DNA from 2 places in the Mesorhizobium sp. M1143 genome. Region 2 is predicted to be linked to the other one. Evidence: predicted binding sites of a transcription regulator. Region 2 holds the regulator's gene; the other holds the start of a gene.
What was found. The regulator LexA, encoded in region 2, represses DNA repair genes until DNA is damaged. The targets are predictions, from matches to a motif close to TGTTCNNNNTGTGTTCNG.
Positions count from the first base shown of each region.

Region 1: the regulator LexA is predicted to act here: its motif matches at 3,870-3,887, upstream of parE (DNA topoisomerase IV subunit B).

Region 1 covers NZ_JAMYMJ010000004.1:38,718-45,567, forward strand. Annotated here, with positions in the region: gene NKH35_RS04745 (FUSC family protein) at 1-1,643, opposite strand, end outside; gene parE (DNA topoisomerase IV subunit B) at 1,746-3,800, opposite strand; gene cpaB (Flp pilus assembly protein CpaB) at 4,057-4,962, shown strand; gene NKH35_RS04760 (type II and III secretion system protein family protein) at 5,041-6,441, shown strand; gene NKH35_RS04765 (hypothetical protein) at 6,446-6,712, shown strand; gene NKH35_RS04770 (CpaE/TadZ family protein) at 6,757-6,850, shown strand, end outside.
Region 2 covers NZ_JAMYMJ010000025.1:59,732-66,581, reverse strand. Annotated here, with positions in the region: gene gltX (glutamate--tRNA ligase) at 1-240, opposite strand, end outside; gene arr (NAD(+)--rifampin ADP-ribosyltransferase) at 702-1,118, shown strand; gene NKH35_RS18100 (ComEC/Rec2 family competence protein) at 1,225-3,681, shown strand; gene lexA (transcriptional repressor LexA) at 3,675-4,472, opposite strand; gene NKH35_RS18090 (GntR family transcriptional regulator) at 4,678-5,442, opposite strand; gene kynU (kynureninase) at 5,611-6,850, shown strand, end outside.

The DNA of each region.
Region 1 (6,850 bases), on a different contig from region 2:
CGCGCCAGATCCTCGCGCATGGCCCGCACGATGCGGTTGGCCGCGCGCCATGGATCCACCGGCAGCACCACGATGAAGACGCCGATCGCCAGCAGGATGCCGACCAGCACCGACGCCGAGCCGGCGAAAAACGGGCCTGGGGCATAGGTCATCGCCTGATGCGGGCTGAGGAAGGCGAGGAAATTGATGGCAAAGGCCGTCGCCACGCCGACGGTGCGCGGATTGGCCATGCCCAGCGCCGTCGGTACCAGGATCGGCACGACAAACAGCGTGAACCAGCCGAAGCCGGGCAAAGCAGGCAGCGCGACCTGGCCGACAAGGAAGGCAAAGGGCAAAGCCAGCAGCGTTCCCTTGAAGAAGCCCCAGGACACCCGCACCGGGTCAGGCCGCGAGGCGAAAAGACTGGAGACGACGGCAACGAGGATGACAGTGCCGGCCGCGTCGGACCATTTCGTCGTCAGCCAGAAGGCGGCGACCGCCAACGTGGCAAGGCCGGCGCGTATGGCATTGCGCGAAGCCCCGGGATAATCGCGGTGCACCACCAGCGCAGGCGGCTGCCTGTTGCTCCGGCTGGGGCCCGTCACCGGTGCGCGCAGGGCGTCGAGGCCGCGCAGCACCTGCTTGAAGGCTTCGGCGAAATCGGCGGCGATGGTGAGGCGGGTTATGGTGCCGACCCTGTCGTCGCCCTGATCGGTCGAGGCGTCGGGCATTTGCCGGGCCTTGCCGGCAATCGCGTCGAGCCGCGTCACCCAGGGCGACGTGTCGTCCAGCGCCTCGGGCGTCGCTGCCAGCTCGCTGACCAACGACTGCAGTTCGGAGCGTACCGGAATGAGCGCTGCGTTTTTCGGCGCGGCATGCGAATGCAGCGCGCGCGCCGCCGACAGCGCCGAGAGAAGCTGACCGATGGTTAGGCGGACCGGATGGGCGCGGGTGGCGAAGCTCGGTGCTTCGAGCCGGGCATAGGCGCGCATCTCGGCCAGCATCTGGGCGTCGGTGATCAGCTTGCGGTGCAGGCCGGCCAGCGTCGCCGGGTCGCCACCGGAAAAAGCGCCGCCTGCATAGGTTGCAAGGTCGAGGATGCTGCGCTTCAGCCTGGAGATGATGGCGTCAGCGGCCAGCTTGGGCAGGATCAGCCGGCTGGTCAGGCCGGCGCAGACGATGCCGAGCACGATCTCGGCGCAGCGCGCGACAGCGAGATCGACGACCACGTGCGGCTGGCCGAAAGCCGGCAGCCCAATGATCATCGCGGTATAGCCGGCAAGTGCGGCGCCATAGGCTTCCGGATTGCGCAGCAGCGACGAAACCAGCGTGCACAGCCCAATCCAGACGGACAGCGCCGTGACCAGCAGCCAGGGATTGGTGCCGAAAACCGAGGTGATGCCGATCGCCGCAAGTCCACCGGCCAGCGTGCCGAGCAGCCGGTAAAAACCTTTCGCCAGCACCATGCCGGCGACCGGCTGGGCGACGATGAAGACCGTCATCATCGCCCATTGCGGGTGGTCGAGTTTCAACGCGTAAGCAGCGAGAAGCGCGATCAGACCGGCCGAAACCATGCGCAGGGCGAAAATCCAATCCGAGCGCGTGGGCTGCGTCAGGCCCGCCAAACTGGTTTCGAAGTAGCTCTTCAGCCGCGCCCGGATCACAAGCTGGTCTCCGTATCGGAAGTGCAGGCTAGAGCAATTCCAGGAAAAGTTTGAAACGGTTTTCCGCCCGGAACTGCGTCAAAACGAAGAGTCGGCCGGCGCTCAGATATCCAGCACTTCCGTCGCGGCGAATTCGGCGCGTTCCTGGATGAAGCGGAAGCGGGCTTCCGGCTTGGTGCCCATCAGCGCGTCGACAGCATCCTTGGTCGCCGCCACGGCGTCGATCACATCGACCCGGAGCAGCGTGCGCTTCCTCGGGTCCATGGTGGTTTCCTTGAGCTGCGCGGCCATCATTTCGCCCAAGCCCTTGAAACGGCCGATCTCGACCTTGGCGCGGCCGGTGAATTCGGTGCGCAACAGCTCGTCCTTGTGCGCATCGTCCCTGGCATAGGCAACCTTGCCGCCTTGCCGGATCGAATAGAGCGGCGGCACCGCCAGATAGAGATGGCCGCCATTCACCAGGTTCGGCATTTCCTGGTAGAAGAAGGTGATCAGCAGCGAGGCTATGTGAGCGCCGTCGACGTCGGCGTCGGTCATGATGATCACGCGGTCGTAGCGCAAATCCTCGTCGCGGTATTTCGAGCGCGTGCCGCAACCGAGCGCCTGAATCAGGTCCGAAATCTGCTGGTTGGCGGCGAGCTTGTCGTTGCCGGCGCTGGCGACGTTGAGGATTTTTCCGCGCAGCGGCAGCACCGCCTGGCTGGCGCGGTCGCGCGCCTGCTTGGCCGAGCCGCCGGCCGAGTCGCCTTCGACGATGAACAGTTCGGCGCCCGCGGCGGCATTCTGCGTGCAGTCGGCGAGCTTGCCGGGAAGGCGCAGCTTGCGCACCGCGCTCTTGCGCGACACTTCCTTTTCCTGGCGCCGGCGCACCCGCTCGTCGGCGCGCGCAATCACCCATTCCAGCAGCTTGGAGGCTTCCTGCGGATTGTCGGCCAGCCAGTGGTCGAAGGGATCGCGGATGGCGGTCTCGACAATGCGAATGGCTTCGATCGTTGCCAGCCTGTCCTTGGTCTGGCCGACGAATTCCGGCTCGCGAATAAACACCGACAGCATGCCTGCCGCCGAGATCATCACGTCTTCGGAGGTGACGATCGAGGCGCGCTTGTTGCCGACCAGGTCGGCATAGGCCCGAAGCCCGCGCGTCAGCACATTGCGAAAGCCGGCCTCATGCGTGCCGCCTTCGCCGGTCGGGATTGTGTTGCAGTAGGAGTTGACGAAGCCGTCACCGCCGAACCAGGTCACCGCCCATTCCAGCGAACCGTGGCCGCCCTGCTTCTCGCTCTTGCCGGCGAAGATTTCGCGGGTCACCTGGAAATCATCGCCGAGCGATGCCTTGAGATAGTCCTTCAAGCCGCCGGGGAAATGGAACTCCGCCTTGGCCGGCGTCTGGTCCTTTTCCTTGATCAGCGATGGGTCGCAGCTCCAGCGGATCTCGACGCCGCCGAACAGATAGGCTTTCGAGCGGGTCATGCGATAGAGCCGCGCCGGCTCGAAGGCGGCGCCCTTGCCGAAAATCTGCTCGTCGGGATGGAAGCGGATTTTGGTGCCGCGCCGGTTGTGCACTTCGCCGAGCTGCTCCAGCCCGCTCACCGGAACGCCGCGCGAGAACCTTTGGCGGTAAAGCTGGCGACCGCGCGCGACCTCGACTTCGAGATGGTCCGACAGCGCATTGACGACCGAGACGCCGACACCGTGCAGACCGCCGGAGGTCTCATAGACCTTGCTATCGAACTTGCCGCCCGAATGCAGCGTCGTCATGATGACTTCGAGCGCCGGTTTCTTGAATTTCGGATGCGGATCGACCGGAATGCCGCGGCCATTGTCGGTGACGGTCAGAAACCCGTCGGCCGACAGCTCGACATCGATGAAGGTGGCATGGCCGGCGACCGCCTCGTCCATCGAATTATCGATGACCTCGGCAAACAGATGGTGCATCGCCTTGTCGTCGGTGCCGCCAATATACATGCCGGGACGGCGCCGCACCGGCTCCAGCCCCTCCAGCACCTCGATGTCGGCGGCGCTATAGCCCTCGCTGCCGTCCTTGGTCGCGGCAGGACGCTTCGTGGCCTGCACCAGCGGGTCGGCCGGGCGCGAAGGTGTCCGAGCCGGTTGGGGCTGCTTTTCCAGATTGCCGAAAAGATCGTTGTTGTCGTCCATGCCTACCATAGAATCCGTGCCGCGAATCACCCGTCGATACTGCCACGCTTTTCGGCGCCAAGCGACGGAAGTTCCTGTTACGTTCGGGGATTAAACCCTTCTTATCCTAAAACCTTTCGATAACCAAGCCGGCGGAAATAGGTCCGTGCGGAGCGGCCGCGATTCCTGAATCTTTAACAAAGCGGCCTAGCGTCGCTCCAACAAAACAAAAGACCACGAATGTCAGGGGTTGGTTGTGAGGGGCAAGGCCATAACGATGATTGGCATCGCTGCCGTCTTCGGCGCGATTTCAATCTTTGCCGCGGATTTCTGGGTGAAAAGCCAGGCCAAGGCCGATGCCGAAGAGAAAACGGCGTCGATCCCGGCGCCCGCCGTCCCCAAGGTCGTCTTCAAGACCATAGTGGTGGCCAACGCGCCGCTGCGTTACGGCATGGAGCTTGACCGGGCGCAGCTCAGCGAAATCCCATGGTCCGAGGATTCGGTGCCGCAGGGCGCGTTCACCACAGTCAATGCATTGCTCGCCGAAGGCAGCCGCGTGGTATTGTCGCCGATCGAGGTCAACGAGCCGGTGCTGATCAGCAAATTGTCGGGGCCGAACGGCCGCGCGACGCTATCAAACATGATGACGCCCGGCATGCGGGCGGTGACAATCCGCACCGACGAGATCGCCGGTGTCGGCGGCTTCGTCATGCCGGGCGACCGGGTCGACGTGGTGCTGACACGCGATGCGGGCGAAATCCAGGAAGTGGCCAAGAACGCGCAGGGCGCTGCCGGATCGACCGTTACCTCCGAGATTGTCGTCTCCGACGCCAAGGTGCTGACCGTGGGGCAGGGCGCCGACGAGCGCCAGACCACACCGCAGATCGCCAATTCCGTCACCATCGAGGTGACGACCGAAGGCGCGCAGAAAGTGGCGCTTGCCCGCACCGTCGGCACCTTGTCGCTGTCGCTCCGCTCGGCCGCAGACGGAGGGGCCGCCAAGGACGGCGTCACCACCATCTCGTCCTTCGGCGGATCGGTCGCCTCCGGCGTCCAGGCCGCTGCCGGCGCGCTGTTCACTGCCGCGACCAAGGAGCCTGAGAAGCCGAAATTCAAGACGATCATCGTGACGCGCGGCACGCAGGTCGAAGAATACCAGGTTCCTGCGCGGGACCAGCAATAACTGCCGGTGGGGACCGGGCGAGGGACGGGACAGATGTCGGGACTTCATGCATTTCAGATGGCGAAAGGACTGCGCCCAATGCGGGCGCTCGCGGTGGCGGCTTGCCTCGCCGCGGCCGCAATGCTCGGCCTCAGCGCGCCAGCCAAGGCCGACAACGATATCGTCCATGTCTCGTCGACAACCAATGCGTCGATCAAGGTGGCCAAGGGCAAGCCGAAGACGGTCATGACCAATGCCGCCTTCTACCAGATCGTCATCGGCGATCCGGAGATCGCCAACGTCAATCCGCTGACCGACAAATCCTTCTATGTGCTGGGCAACAATCTCGGCACCACCGGCATCGCGCTGTTCGACGAGAACAAGCAGCTGGTCGGCACCGTCGACATCGAGGTGACGCTGGACACCGACCAGCTGGCCAGCACCATTCGCGCCAGCGTGCCGGACGCCAAGATCAAGGTCGGCTCGGCCAATGGCCGCGTCGTGCTGTCGGGCGAGGCCGATGACGCCGTCGCCGCCGAGAAGGCAAGCAAGATCGCCAGCCGTTTCTCCGGCAATGAGGAAGTGATCAATTCGGTCAACATCTCGTCCTCGCAGCAGGTTCAGCTCAACGTCCGCTTCGTCGAGATCAATCGCCAGGCCGGACAGGATCTCGGCGCCAAATACAGCGCCAATTTTGCTTACGGCATTGGCGGGCGGGACGTCACCATCGAGCCGGGCTCGGTGCCGGGAGCCGGCAATGGCGAGATCATCGGCCGGCTGCTGTCCAATGGCCTGTCGATCGACGTCGCCATCAAGGCCCTGGAGGAACGTGGTCTCGCCCGGCGGCTGGCCGAGCCGAACCTGATCGCCCGTTCGGGCCAGACGGCAAGCTTTCTCGCCGGCGGCGAGTTCCCGATCCCGGTCTCCGAGGACAATGGCAAGATTTCCGTCAGCTACAAGAAATACGGCGTCAGCCTCGACTTCACGCCGACGGTTCTCAAGGACGGGCTGGTGAGCCTCGACATCGCGCCGGAAGTGTCCTCGATCGATGCTTCGGCCTCCTATAATATCGGCAATATCTCGGTGCCGGGCTTTATCGTGCGCCGCGCCAGGACATCGGTCGACCTGAAGAACGGCCAGAGCTTCATGATCGCCGGCCTGCTGCAGTCACAGAACGACATCACCACGTCGCGTCTTCCCGGCCTCGGCAAGCTGCCGGTGCTCGGCTCGCTGTTCTCCTCCAAATCCTATCAGCGGCGCGAGACCGATCTGGTGATCATCGTCACCCCCTATCTGGTCAAGCCGGTCGATCCGTCGAAGAAGCTGCTCGAGCCGACCGACGGCACGCAGCCGGCCAGCAATGTCGACTATTTCCTCAACAACACCGAGGAAGTGAAATCGTCCGAAGCCAATCGTGCAGTGGCAATGGCCAGCGGCAGTACGGCACAGCCGGCCGCGGTCACCACCGTCGGGCATTTCCTCGACCTGCCGAAGGATTGAAGCCATGCGCGTGGAATCATGCATCGCCCTGCTGATCGCCGGCCTCGCCGGCGGCTGCACCAGCGACGACTATGTCCGCTCCGAGGGACCGACGATTGCCGCCGGCAACGCACAGGCCGCCAATACGGCCATGCAGATGGTCGATCCCTGGAAATACGGCGTCCAGAACACCAGGCTGCTGGTGCCGGCGCAGCGCAGTGAGGCGGCAGTCAACGCCGCCGACCAGGCTGCTGCTGCCAAGGCCGTGCAACCGACAGCGACAACCGATTGATTTGCCCGGTGATTTGACCGGGAATGACCTGACAGGCTGACAAAATGGCAAGCGGCATCAAGACCAAGAAGATCCTGCTGGTGTCCAGCGACCGGACCTTTGCGCAGGATACGCGCACCGCGTTCGCGGCCTCGGAGG
Region 2 (6,850 bases):
GCGCTCGAACTGCGATATGGCCTCACCGTCCCAGGAAAGGCCGAGCCAGGTCAGCCCATCCAGAATGGCCTGTGTCGCCGCCTCGTTGAAGCGTTCGCGGTCGGTGTCCTCGATGCGCAGCACCATCGTGCCGCCGGTGTGCTTGGCGTACAGCCAGTTGAACAGCGCCGTGCGCGCGCCGCCGATATGCAGATAGCCGGTGGGCGAGGGGGCAAAACGGGTGACGACCGTGTCGGACATGGAACTCTCGGGAAGTTTGGAAAGCGGGGCGTGATCGCGCGGACTTTCGCGCTTTGCGCGTTCATGTAGCATAGGAGGTCTGGGGCGCAAGGGGCAGACCCGATGGCTGGACGAGGCCGGGGCACGTCGGCAATTATCGGTTGCGTCAACGGGCGCCGGAGCCTTGTAGCACAAAATCTGTTCGCACCTCCGCGCAACCTCATTTGGCAGCAGCGTCAATGTCTGGGTTTCATTCGGCTGCAGCGTCCGTCACAGTGCCTGGAACATCGCTGCGACGGTGGTAGCCCCCTCTGACGAGCGGACATTTCTTCACGAATGCGGCACTGCCCGACTACAACGCCGCCGTGACAGCGTTGGCTTGGTCACGCATATTGACCTTCTGCAATCATTATCGTGAACACAGCAACTGTGTGCGGTCCGGTCTCGCCACGAAGGAGGAATGATTGAAAGAAGGGCTCCCGATGACCAGCAACGCCGACCATACGGAGGGTGATCCGTTCTACCATGGTACCCGGGCGGATTTGAAACCCGGGGATCTGCTGAGCGTCGGCCACCCTTCCAATTTCAGAGGTAAACCACTGTCATGGATCTATTTCACCCAGACACTGGAAGCCGCCATCTGGGGAGCAGAGCTTGCAACGGGTGACGGTCGTCAAAGGATTTACATCGTAAAGCCGACAGGGTTTTTTATGGATGACCCTAACCTGACCGATAAAAAATTTCCCGGCAATCCGACGAAATCCTACCGCTCCCGTGATCCGTTGCTCATCCTGGGGGAGCTCGCTGAATGGCAGGGTCATACACCGGAACAATTGAAGGCAATGCACGATGGGCTTGCTCGCCTGAGGGCGGAGGGCCGGGATATGATTGAGGATTGAGCGTCCTTGGCGGGTCAATTCCGGCGCGGTGGATGCGACCGCACGGACTTTCGCGCTTTGCGCGTTCATGTAGCATAGGAGGTCTGGGGCGCAAGGGGCAGACCCGATGGCTGGACGTGGCCGGGGCACGAAGGAAGGCGAAGGCGGCGAGGCAAGCGTCAGCGAACGCTCGCTGTTTGCCGATAGTCCCTATGCCGAGCCGCTGCCCCTCGCGCTGCCTGAGCCGCATCCCGGCATAGCGCCCGCGCTGCCCGGTGACGCGTTGCCGGCGCAAGTCACAGCGCCCGGATCTATCGCCCGACTGCGCAGACGGCTTCGCCGCCCGTCATGGCCCGCGCTCCGCCGCAGCCTTGCCGTGGCTGCCGACACGGAGCTCGACCGGGGCGTCGCCTTCCTGCTGGTCCCGGTTTTCCTGGCAGCCGGCGTCATCGTCTACTTCTCGCTGGCCGGCGAGCCGGGCTTTGCGCAGCCAATCGCCATTGTGGTGCTGGCGACATGTTGCGCTGTCGCCACGCGATCGCGGCCGAGGACGCATCTGTTCTGCATGGCCGCGATGCTGTGCGCGCTCGGCGTCGTCGCCGCCAAGGTCGAGACCTGGCGCGCCGGAACGCAGATGCTCGGCTCCGAGATTCAGACACGGCTGACCGGCCGCGTCGTCAGTCTCGAACAGATGGAAAGCGGCCGCATCAGGCTGACGCTCGACGTGGTTTCGACCGCTTACCCCGAGCTGCGCTACGCCCCGGAGCGGGTCAGGCTCTCGGCGCGGACCGTTCCCGCCGATATGACCGCCGGCTCCCTGATCACCGGCTATGCCAGGCTGTTGCCGCCGACCGGTCCGGTGCGGCCGGAGAGCTACGATTTCTCCTTCGACAGCTATTTCACCGGTATCGGCGGCAGCGGCTTCTTTCTCGGCAATCCGAAAACCATTGCTACGCAGGGACCGCCGCCGCTGACCGCACGGCTCTCCTCGGCAATCGAGAACGCGCGCGAAAACATTGCCGACCATATCAGGGGCAAGATCGGCGGCGCCGAAGGCGAGATTGCCGCGGCGCTGATTGTCGGCGTGCGCGCCGGCATCCCGGACGAGGTCAACGAAGCGATGCGGCGCACCGGCATCTACCACATCATCTCCATCTCCGGCCTGCACATGGCGCTGGTTGCCGGCACCATCATGGCGTTGCTGCGTGGCGCCTTTGCGCTGTTTCCCGTTTTCTCTTCGCGCCGGCCGGTGAAGAAATATGCGGCCGCGGCAGCGCTTGTCTCGATCGCCGCCTATCTCGTTATTTCAGGCGTCGTGGTTGCCGCCGAGCGCAGCTTCATCATGCTGGCGGTCATGCTTGTCGCCGTGCTGTTTGATCGCGCCGCACTCACCATGCGCAATCTGGCGATCTCCGCCATTGCCGTCATCCTGGTGTCGCCGCACGAGGTGGTCGGTCCCAGCTTCCAGATGTCGTTTGCCGCCACCGCCGCCCTTGTCGGCGCCTATGCCGGCTGGGCCGATTACCGCGCCGACAAGGTGAGAACGCCGCTGGCAAAGCGCTCCTTCGTCGGCTTCCTGTCGCGAAAATTCGCGCTGGCCATGGGCGGCCTCGCCATGACCTCGATCATCGCCGGCAGTGCAACCTTGCTGTTCGCCATCTGGCATTTTCAGCGTGTGTCGCCGCTCAGCCTGATCGCCAATCTGGCCGTGATGCCGATTGTTTCGTTGATCGTCATGCCCTTTGCCGTGCTCAGCGCACTGGCGATGCCGTTCGGCGCCGACGGGCCGTTCCTCTATGTGATGGGCAAGGGTCTGATGGCGATGATCGCTATATCGGCCTGGATTTCCGAGCGCTCGCCGGTCGACGCCGTCGGGCTGATCTCCATCCGCTCGGTGCTGTTGGTGGCAGTCGCCCTCGTCATCGCCACCATGGCCACCACCTGGCTCAGGCTGGCGGCCGTGCCTTTCGCGCTGGCCGGCCTGTTGACGGTGCCGCAGGTGCTTACGCCCGACGTGCTCATATCCGAGGACGCACATTTGGTGGCCATGCAGATCGGTGGCGGCGAACTCGCCCTCAACCGCGAACGCTCCAACGAATTCACCACGGACAATTGGAAACGGGCGCTGCGGGCCGAAACCATTATCCCGCCCGAGATTTTCGAGGCAACAGATACGCGGTTCGATCTCGATCCGCTCGATCTGCCGCCCGGCTCGCCCTTCTATTGCACCGGCGATCTCTGTATCGCTCGACACCCTTCCGGAGCCATTGTAGCTCTTGCGAAAGACCGCAAGACGGCGCGGCCGGCCTGTGCCTTCGCGAGCCTGATCGTCATCGATGACGCCACCGCCTACAATCCGTGCCGCGACCCGCTGGTCCTGGTCGTGACGAAGAAACAGCTGGCCCGCGACGGCAGCGCCGCCGTCTTCTTCGATCCGCAATCGGCAGCGGCAGCGCCAACCATCCGGTTCGCCGTCGACAAGCCGTATCGCCCCTGGCACGAGCAACGCCGCTTCTCCCGCGACGCGCGCGGCCTGCCGCCTTACAACCAGCGTGAAAAGTACAAACCCAAGCCGGCTCAGTAGCGCCGGATCAATCCGACAAGCTTGCCCTGCACCTTCACCCTGTCCGGTCCAAAAATGCGGGTCTCGTAGGCCGGGTTGGCGGCTTCCAGGGCGATCGAGGCGCCCTTGCGGCGGAAGCGTTTCAGGGTCGCTTCCTCATCGTCGACCAACGCCACCACGATCTCGCCGGGGCTGGCTGTGTCGGCATTGCGGATGATGACCGTGTCGCCATCGAAAATGCCGGCCTCGATCATCGAATCGCCCTTGACCTCGAGCGCGTAGTGTTCACCGCCCATGATCATGTCGGGCGGCACCGAGATCGAATGGGTCTGATGCTGGATGGCGTCGATCGGCACGCCGGCGGCGATGCGTCCCATCACCGGGATTGAAATCGCGGAAACGGCATCGTCATTGCCGGCAGACATCGAACGCGACGGCGAGCCCGCCTTGATCTGGCGGCCGAGACCGCCTTGGCCCATCCCGCCTTGGCCCATCCCGCCTTGTCCTTGGCCGCCTTGCCCTTGGCCGGCTTGACCAAGACTGCCCTGAATGACGCTCGGCGAAAACTTCCTCGCCGCGTTGAGGCCTGGTGCGATCGAGTCGGGCAGCCGCAGCACTTCCAGCGCGCGCGCCCGGTTCGGCAGCCGGCGAATGAAACCGCGCTCCTCAAGCGCCGTGATCAGGCGGTGGATGCCGGACTTGGAGGCGAGGTCGAGCGCTTCCTTCATCTCGTCGAAGGACGGCGGGATTCCGCTCTCCTTCAGGCGTTCATGGATGAACATCAGAAGCTCATGTTGTTTGCGCGTCAGCATCGCGGCCCCCAAGGGTTCTGAAACCAGAATCAGAAAAAACAAACCCAGAACAAACACTATCTGTTCCAGTTGTGTTCCGCAACCTTTTAAAGTTTAATGAATGTGTTGACGTTTTGTTCAGCGTAACGTTCGGCGCTGCGAGCGCCGCCTGCGCCCAGTTGCCAGCAACGGGGTGAAACGAAGACAAAGTGCCCTGCGTCGTCGGCTACGATCGCCGCTTCCTTTTCGGACGGGGCTGCGCAGCATCCGCGCGGGGTTCTCTCTGGGCATAGACCCGCAGCGTGTAGCCGATGTGAGCGGTCATCAGAGTTTTCGCACGTTCGACGTCGCGATCGAGGGCCGCTTCCATCAGGGCGGTATGGTGTTCGATCGCCACGGCGTCGCGCAGGGCCGCCACGGCCTTCCGGTGTCCGTCCGTGCGGCCGGCGGCGGCGCGCAGCGTCGGGGCCAGACCCAGAAAGCGGTGATGGCGATGCAATTGGTCGGAAATCGTTGCATTGAAGCGCAGCAGCCAGCTGGATGTCGCGGCACTGAGCAGCGCCGCATGGAAGGCATCGTGTTTTTCGTACCACGCGTCGACCGCATCATCCGATGGATCGTCGAGAACAGACCCGCACCGTGAGAGACGATAGTGGGCGGCAACGACCGCGTCTTCCCACTCACGGTCGCCCTTCTCGATCGATTCCACCAGCAGGGGCAGTTCGACCACCAGCCGCGCACGCGCCAAATCCTCGAGCTCCGCCCGAGAGACGGGAGCGACCGCAAACCCGCGGTTGCTGATGGCGGTCACAAGCCGTTCCGCCTCCAGCCGCGACAGCGCCTCGCGCAACGGCGTCCAGCCGATGCCGTAGGTGTTGCGCAGCGTGCTCAGCTTCAACGGCGCGGCAGGCGCCAGCCGGGTCGCAAGAATATCGCGCCTGAGCAGGCGATAGGCCACTTCCGTCTTCGAGGTCTGCTCGTCATCCAGCATCGTGATCCATCAGACATAAACGCTCGGGCGGATCATTATATATCAAAGCCTTTCAATGGGTGAATTATATATAATGTTTGACAGTTCAAGGGCGACCACTCAAGATCGCCGGCATGTTTGGGCGGCAGGCTCCGCCGCGCGCGTTTGTCCATGGAGGGGCGCCGGATCATGAGCACGACACCCGATCTCGCTACAATCGAAGCAATGGATGCCGCCGATCCGCTGCGCTCCATGCGTGAACGCTTTGTCTTGCCGCAAGGCGTGATTTATCTCGACGGCAATTCCCTGGGCGCCGCGTCAGCGGTCGTCTTCAGCGAACTGCAGCAGGCCGCCACGCAGGAATGGGCGCACGACCTCATTCGCGCCTGGAACACCGCCGGCTGGTTCAACATGCCGGTGGAACTCGGAGATCAGCTCGGGCGACTGATCGGCGCGGCTGATGGGCAGACGGTGGTCTGCGACACAACCTCGATCAACATCTACAAGCTGCTGCACGCAGCGCTCGGCATGCGGCCGGATCGGTCGGTCATCGTTGCCGAGGGCGACAGTTTCCCGACCGACCTCTACATGGCCGAAGGCGTCGCCTCGACCCGGCCGGGAACGCGGCTGCGGCTGGAGGGCGTCGACGCGGCCGCAATCGAGGAGCTGATCGACGACAGCGTTGCCGTCATCCTGGTCAACCACGTCAACTACAAATCCGGCCAGTTGCGCGACATGGCGGCGCTGACGCGCAAGGCACATGACGCCGGCGCGCTGATCATCTGGGATCTCTGCCACACGGCCGGCGCCTTGCCGGTCGAACTTGACCGTGCCAATGCCGATTTCGCCGTCGGCTGCACCTACAAATACCTCAATGGCGGCCCGGGCTCGCCGGCCTTCATCTACGCGGCCGAGCGCCACCATGGTGATATCAGCCAGCCGCTCAGCGGCTGGTGGGGCCATGCGCGGCCCTTTGCCTTCGAGCAGGGCTTTGCCGTCGGCAGCGGCATTCGCCGCTTCCTGTGCGGAACGCAGCCGGTGCTGTCGATGCGGGCGCTCAAGGGCGCGCTCGATATCTGGAACGACGTCGATATGGCGGCGGTGCGCAGAAAAAGCATCGCGCTGACCGACCTGTTTATCCAGCTCGTCGAAGCCAGATGCGGCGCCTACCGGCTTGAACTGGAAAGTCCTCGCGACGGCAGCCAGCGCGGCAGCCAGGTGTCGTTCCTCCATCCGCATGGCTATCAGGTGATGCGCGCGCTGATCGAGCGCGGCGTGATCGGCGATTTCCGGGCGCCGTCGACCATCCGTTTCGGCTTCACGCCGCTCTATGTCGGATATGGCGATGTCTGGCAGGCGGTCGAAGTCCTGGAGGATATTCTGCGCACCGGCGCCTGGCAGGACGCCCGCTTCGCGGTGAAGACCGCGG